DNA from 3 places in the Candidatus Symbiopectobacterium sp. NZEC127 genome. Region 3 is predicted to be linked to each of the others. Evidence: riboswitches for the same ligand, from Rfam matches in the RefSeq annotation. Region 3 holds a riboswitch; each other region holds the start of a gene.

Region 1 (2,200 bases), on a different contig from region 3:
AGTTCGGCAAACTGCGCCTGATCGTTGGCATCCTGAATGGAGCCGGGACGCAAGCCATCGCCCAGTGACAGGGCAACGTCGTAGGCGGCACAAATCTCACAGATTTCACGGAAGTGGACGTAGAGGAAATTCTCCTGATGATGCGACAGGCACCACTTCGCCATGATGGAGCCGCCGCGCGATACAATGCCGGTCAGACGCTGTGCGGTCATCGGCACATAGCGCAGCAGCACACCCGCATGAATGGTGAAGTAATCAACCCCTTGCTCTGCTTGCTCAAGCAGCGTATCGCGGAACATTTCCCACGTGAGGTTTTCCGCTATGCCGTTGACCTTCTCCAGCGCCTGATAAATAGGAACGGTGCCAATCGGCACCGGGCTGTTGCGCAGGATCCATTCACGGGTTTCGTGAATATAGCGTCCAGTGGAGAGATCCATCACCGTATCGGCCCCCCACAGCGTGGACCAGACCAGCTTTTCCACCTCTTCCTCGATAGACGAGGTGACCGCCGAGTTGCCGATATTGGCGTTCACCTTGACCAGAAAATTGCGCCCGATAATCATCGGTTCAGATTCAGGGTGATTGATGTTGGACGGGATGATGGCACGGCCTGCGGCGACTTCCTGACGCACAAATTCCGGGGTGATGTTGTCCGGCAGGATCGCGCCAAAGCTTTGCCCCGGATGCTGGTGGCGCAGCACTTCGCTGCGAATGCGCTCGCGTCCCATGTTTTCGCGGATGGCGATAAACTCCATTTCCGGCGTGACGATCCCTTGGCGCGCATAGTGCAATTGCGTGACGCATTTGCCCGACTGAGCGCGTTTGGGCTGCGGCAACTGTTCAAAGCGCAGGTGATCCAACCCGGCATCCGCCAGTCGCTGCTGGGTAAAACGGGAGCTGACGCCGGAGAGCGGCTCGGTATCGCTACGTTCTGCAATCCAGTCAGCACGCAGTTTCGCCAGCCCAGTACGCACGTCCGGCCGCGCATCGGGATCGCCATACGGCCCCGCGGTGTCATACACCGGCACGGCTTCGTTAGGTTCATAGTGAGGGTTATCTTTGCCACCACCCACCAGCGTTGGGCTGAGGGCGATTTCCCGCATCGGCACGCGGATATCGCTGCGCGACCCGGCAAGGTAGATGCGCGTGGAGTTAGGAAAGGCAGTGCCGCGCAGATTATGAATAAATGCCTCGGCTGCTTCGCGCTTTTCGCGACGGCCAGACGGGGTTTTAGGCGTTGTAGCGGGTGATTGAGACATAGCATGTTCCTGATTATGGTTAAGGAAAAATGCTTGTCTGGAGCTCGCAGGGAGTAATTATGGTTGCTTTGGCCCCGATTTTACGCGCTATGCCGGTAACAACATGGCGATGACAACGGTGACAAAACAGAGTGGATTACTCTTGTTCCCTTCGCAGGTTTTAACCTGATCAGGTTCCGCGGATCCCGAATAAACGGTCTCAGCCTGCGGTTTATGTATCACATAAACACGCTAGGCACTCCGACAAGATACGCCCGATAGTCAGCTCAGAGGCTGTTTACCAAGCAATAACCCCATTACCATGAGGTTAATAAAACGCTAACACTTTAGGACGTCTGAGAGACACTGTCAAAATGTAAGGTGGGGCGATGGCGTTATTCTTTATCAATCGCCAGACGAATCAGGCGATCTTCCAGTGCAAAGCGTTCCGCCATGGCTTCGCCGACGCTCGACAGCGCTTGCTGAAACTCAATGCAGTTGTCGTGATCGATGGCGGTCGCCAGACTGCTGTCGTAGAAATCCATAATGAATTGGGTGTTGGCCTGCAACGCCAGCGCCAGACGGTGCGTTTGCGCCAGCTTTTGATCGCTCAGTACAACCGCCTCTTGCAGGATGCGCTCATAAACATGGAAATGGCAGGCGGAAAGATAGTCCACAAGGTTGTGGCAAAAATCATCCAAGGCCTGCTCATCGAGCGGGGTGTGTTTATCTTTGTTTGGCTTAATGCCGACCAGATGGTAATAGGCAACCAGAAGTTGCTTGCGCGCTTGTAGCCATTGGTCGATTAACGCATTATTGCCACCAACGTACTCAGTCAGACTTTGTAATTGGTTTAACATTGTTGACTCCGTGCATTGATAAGAAAGAACAATCGGTGACGATGAAATTCTGCCATATCCCTGACAGTTAAAATGCCAGTGAAGTGTCTGTGGAGCAATAGA
Region 2 (2,200 bases), on a different contig from region 3:
GTTGCCATGCCTGAATCCACTGCCCGCGCAGGTCCGCCACCTCTGGTGCGCTAAAGGACAGCGCTTTTTCCGGGCGCGCCAGAGACTGGAATCCTTCCGGCAGTGCCACGCCGGTGACCGGATACATCCAGTTGGTGGTTGGGATCAGGCTTTGGAACGTCGGGCTGAGGATAAACTGCATAAAGCGGTTTGCGAGTTCCGGCTGCTTGCTGGCGCTCAACTGCCCGGCAACCTCAACCTGCATATAGTGGCCTTCGCTGAACAGCGCCGCCGCGTAGTTCGTCTTTTTCTCTTCGATAATGTGATAGGCCGGAGAGGTGGTGTAGCTCAGCACCAGATCCGCCTCGCCCTTGAGGAACAGGCCATAAGCCTCACTCCACCCTTTGGTGACGGTAACGGTTTTACGTGCCAACTTTTGCCAGGCGTCGGGGGCCTTATCGCCATACACCTTTTGCATCCACAGCAGCAGGCCCAGCCCCGGCGTACTGGTGCGCGGGTCTTGATAAATCACCTTCAGCGGCTGATCGCTGTTGATCAGGGCATCAAGACTGGTCGGTGGATTTTTTAGCGTGTCTTTGTTGTAGACGAACGCGAAGTAGCCGTAATCATAAGGCAGGAACGTGGCATTGTTCCAACCGCCCGGCAGCGTTAACGCGTCGGTTTTTACGTTGTGTGCACTAAACAGCCCGGTATCCGATGCCGCTTTGAGCAGGTTGTTATCCAGCCCCAGCACAATATCTGCTTTGCTGTTTTTGCCTTCCATGCGCAAGCGGTTCAACAGGGCAACGCCATCTTCCAGCGCGACGAAATTCAATTCACACTCGCACTCTTTTTCGAAGGCTTTTTTAATTGCCGGGCCGGGGCCCCATTCAGACGCGAAGGAATCGTAGGTGTAAACGGTCAACGCAGGCTTGGCATTCGCGGCAGCGGAGCCGAGCATCAGGGCGGTGAGGCCGAAAACGGGAAGCAATAAACGGGATAATAGCGACTGTAACACTTTGCACTCCTGGGTAGATTAGGGTGGCAAAGGACTTTGAGGCAGGCGAATGCACTCTCAAATCCCTTCGCCGGTATTAACCGGATCAGGTTCGACGGGTATTTTCTCAGCATAAATACCGTGCGTTGACAAAGCGATATCGTCAACAAACGGCCTGCACCCCGTTGAGAACGTCATTATTGTAAAGGGTTTGTAGCATCAGGGAAAGTCGGCGTCGTGCTCCGGCGGCACAAACCAGGCGGATTTGAAGTCGAACCAGCCCAACATATTCATGCGCACGCCGCGCATGCTGCGCTGCCCCTGCAACTGTAACCAGTGGTGAAACAGCGGATGGATCTCACCGCTTTCAATCAGGCGCTGGCTGAAATCAGCGATAGAGAGCGTTTGAGCGCGCCAGCGCTGTACATCTTGTTGTAACGAATCACTCAGGCAGTGACGCAGCAGCGGTAACTCATACAGCAGGGCGAACAGCGAGAACTCCAGCGGCGGGTAGCAGTTGACGCTGCTCAGCCAGATGTCGCTTTGCGCTTCTCCCAGATACCATTGCTCGTAGTCGACTTTCTGTATATGCAACGTAACGCCCTGCTGCGCCAACAGATCATGCATGATCTCGCCAATGATGCGGTACTCGGGGTGCTCCTGATAAAACGTCAGCGTCACGTCCGTGAGTCCGGCGGGTTTGGGTTGCAGGTTGACAAGACGCTGGTGGTGCCAGCGTGGCAACAGGCTGTACGCCGGTGACCAGTCATAGCGGCGCGTATTGTCGGTCTGGCCGAGCAGGGCAATGGGGTGGAAAATCTGACTGATCCAGCGGCGTACCTCGCTGTTCGCGCCCTGCGCAGAGCGGGTATCAAACAGCAGGAAATAGCACCCTTCCTCCATGCGGCTTTCCAGCTCGTCGCGCGTGGTGGTGTCGCTGTGTACCTGAATGGATACCGGCAGCTCTTCGGAGGCGTCTGGCAGCACCCAGATATTGACCTCATCGATCAGCGCCCGGTAGCCGAAATAGTCATCAAAGGCTTTTATTTTCAACTGGCTGTCGCTGTTTTTCTCCACCGCGTAGGGGCCGGTGCCGACAGGGTGGCGCGCAAAATCGGCCTGTGCCTGCCAGTCGTGGGGCAGGATCATGGCATGTGCGCTGCCGAGCAGCCAGGGGAGCCAGCCATCGGGTTCGCTCAGTTCCACATCGATAACGAAGGGAAT
Region 3 (2,200 bases):
GCATTGCACGCCAACAGCGCCGCCGCCTCCGGCAGATTAGGGGTTATCAGTGACACGCGCGGCAGCAGCGTCTCACGAATCGCGGCGACCGCTTCAGGCGCCAATAGCGGATCGCCGCTTTTCGCCAGCATCACCGTATCCAACACAATATAAGGTACGGCATAGCGTTGCAGGCGCTCGGCGACCGCTTCGACAATATCACTTTGCGCCAGCATGCCGATCTTCGCACTGTCGATACGCACATCGCTCAGCACGGAATCCAGTTGAGCCGCCACAAAATCAGGTTCAATACGATAAACCGACTGAACCCCCTGCGTATTCTGCGCCACCAGCGCAGTGATCACACTGGTGCCATAGGCGCTTAGGGCAGAAAACGTTTTCAGATCGGCCTGGATCCCTGCTCCACCGCTAGGATCGGTGCCTGCGATTGTTAACGCATTTATTCGGGGAACCTGCTCTTTCATAAGGTGCATGTCTGTGCCTCCTGGCGCAATAGCGCAAGCGCATCCAAAAACGCAGGCGTAAAACTGCCCGGCCCGTTGGCTTGCGCGGCGGCACGCTCCCCTGCCTGTGCCATTACGGCACAGGCTGTCGCAACCTGAGATAATCGGTCCGCACCGCGCGCACAGAATGCCGCAACGACGGCGGAGAGTGCGCACCCGGTACCCACCACGCGCGTCATCATCGGATGACCGCCCTTTACCGCCCAGACGCGCACACCGTCCGTGACGTAGTCCACCTCTCCCGTCACCGCCACCACCGTTGACCAACGCGCCGCCAGTTCGCGTGCGGCAGGGATGGCCGTGAAGGAAGCGTCCTGGCTATCAACGCCTCGGCCCTGCGAATTGACACCAGACAGCGCGATAATTTCCGAGGCATTGCCGCGAATCGCCGCCGGTTTGCAAGGCAGCAATTCGCGCACAAAATCGGTACGAAAGCGCAACCCGCCAACCGCGACGGGATCCAGCACCCAGGGCTTGTCCGCCTGGTTAGCGCTATGCACGGCGGCCAGCATCGCATCGGCACGCGTTGCTTCTAAGGTCCCCACGTTGATCAGAAGCGCATCGGCCAACGCGGCAAACTGTGCCGCCTCGCCCGGATCCACCACCATCGCAGGAGATGCACCGAGCGCCAGCAAGACATTGGCGGTAAAAGACTGGACCACATCGTTGGTCAGGCAATGGACTAACGGCGAAGCCGTTGAGAAATCGTGCAACGCTGCCGCCGCGTGGGCAGCAGAAAAATCGGTGGGCAGGTCGTTCATTATCACTCCCAACCGGCGTGTAAGAAGACGGTAGCCGATCGGAATACCGAGACTTCCCTACGCTGGCATTATCCAGATCAGGTGGTACGGGTATTTCTCAGCCTTCACAAAGAAGGGCACCCCGAGTCATCGCAACATCAATTTACTGTGTGACTGCCACAGCAAAACATATTCAGGATAATCATCAAACCACAGTGTGTAAATTGATTTGTATTCGCCTACCGTCAAAGGGCGGCTGCCTGACAGGGCATTCATTCGCCGCTGAATGAAAGGAACGCTAAACGGTACGGTTTTTCACTCGTTCCCCCCAGATCCCTTCGCCTGTGCGTATGCCACGCTGGCATTATATTCTTCCCTGTTACGCTTATACCCTTAAATAATTAGCGTTATGCGCAGGGAGAAAATGAGCGCGCCCCGATAAGTTGACACGGGTAAGGGATTAGGGATGTCAATGCCGCTAACAGACAACCCCGCTTAAGTATCGATTGATGAATTAATAAATAGCGGCAACCGCGAGGCGTTGCGTTATTAACCAGCTAACGATTAACGCTCCTGCTTTACCCACGCCGCCTGTTACGCATTTTTTTACATAAGGCGCTATAAAAAAATATTTCATGCCGACGTATCTGGTGTATATTGGAAAATCAAAAAATATCTTGTAAGCTAATAATGTCTCTTCTTTTTAAAGGAACACCATGATGAGTTTTGACGTGCTAAGTAATATTCGTTCTCTTCGCGCTCAGGCCCGAGATACCGATCTTGAAACCCTGGAAGAGCTGTTAAGCAAATTCACTGCAATTGTGGAAGAGCGCCGCGAAGAAGACAGCAAAATTCAGAAAGAGCAGGCAGAACGTTTGGCAAAACTGGATGCCATTCGTGCTCAGCTTCTTGAAGACGGTATTGATCCGGCTGAACTGCTGGAAAGCGTGAAATCCA

The links. Region 3 has a riboswitch for thiamine pyrophosphate ahead of thiM (hydroxyethylthiazole kinase). Riboswitches for the same ligand answer to the same signal wherever they lie in the genome.
Region 1: it holds a riboswitch for thiamine pyrophosphate, as region 3 does, so the genes downstream of both, thiC (phosphomethylpyrimidine synthase ThiC) here and thiM (hydroxyethylthiazole kinase) in region 3, are expected to answer to the same signal.
Region 2: it holds a riboswitch for thiamine pyrophosphate, as region 3 does, so the genes downstream of both, thiB (thiamine ABC transporter substrate binding subunit) here and thiM (hydroxyethylthiazole kinase) in region 3, are expected to answer to the same signal.

The regions. Positions count from the first base shown of each region.
Region 1 is NZ_JAGFPG010000011.1:7,981-10,180, reverse strand. It holds gene thiC (phosphomethylpyrimidine synthase ThiC) at 1-1,259, opposite strand, end outside; TPP riboswitch at 1,389-1,512, opposite strand; gene rsd (sigma D regulator) at 1,634-2,098, opposite strand.
Region 2 is NZ_JAGFPG010000003.1:234,321-236,520, forward strand. It holds gene thiB (thiamine ABC transporter substrate binding subunit) at 1-997, opposite strand, end outside; gene thiP (thiamine/thiamine pyrophosphate ABC transporter permease ThiP) at 1-8, opposite strand, end outside; TPP riboswitch at 1,042-1,171, opposite strand; gene sgrR (HTH-type transcriptional regulator SgrR) at 1,196-2,200, opposite strand, start outside.
Region 3 is NZ_JAGFPG010000001.1:2,111,205-2,113,404, forward strand. It holds gene thiD (bifunctional hydroxymethylpyrimidine kinase/phosphomethylpyrimidine kinase) at 1-464, opposite strand, end outside; gene thiM (hydroxyethylthiazole kinase) at 461-1,264, opposite strand; TPP riboswitch at 1,302-1,398, opposite strand; gene J5069_RS09685 (H-NS family nucleoid-associated regulatory protein) at 1,960-2,200, shown strand, end outside.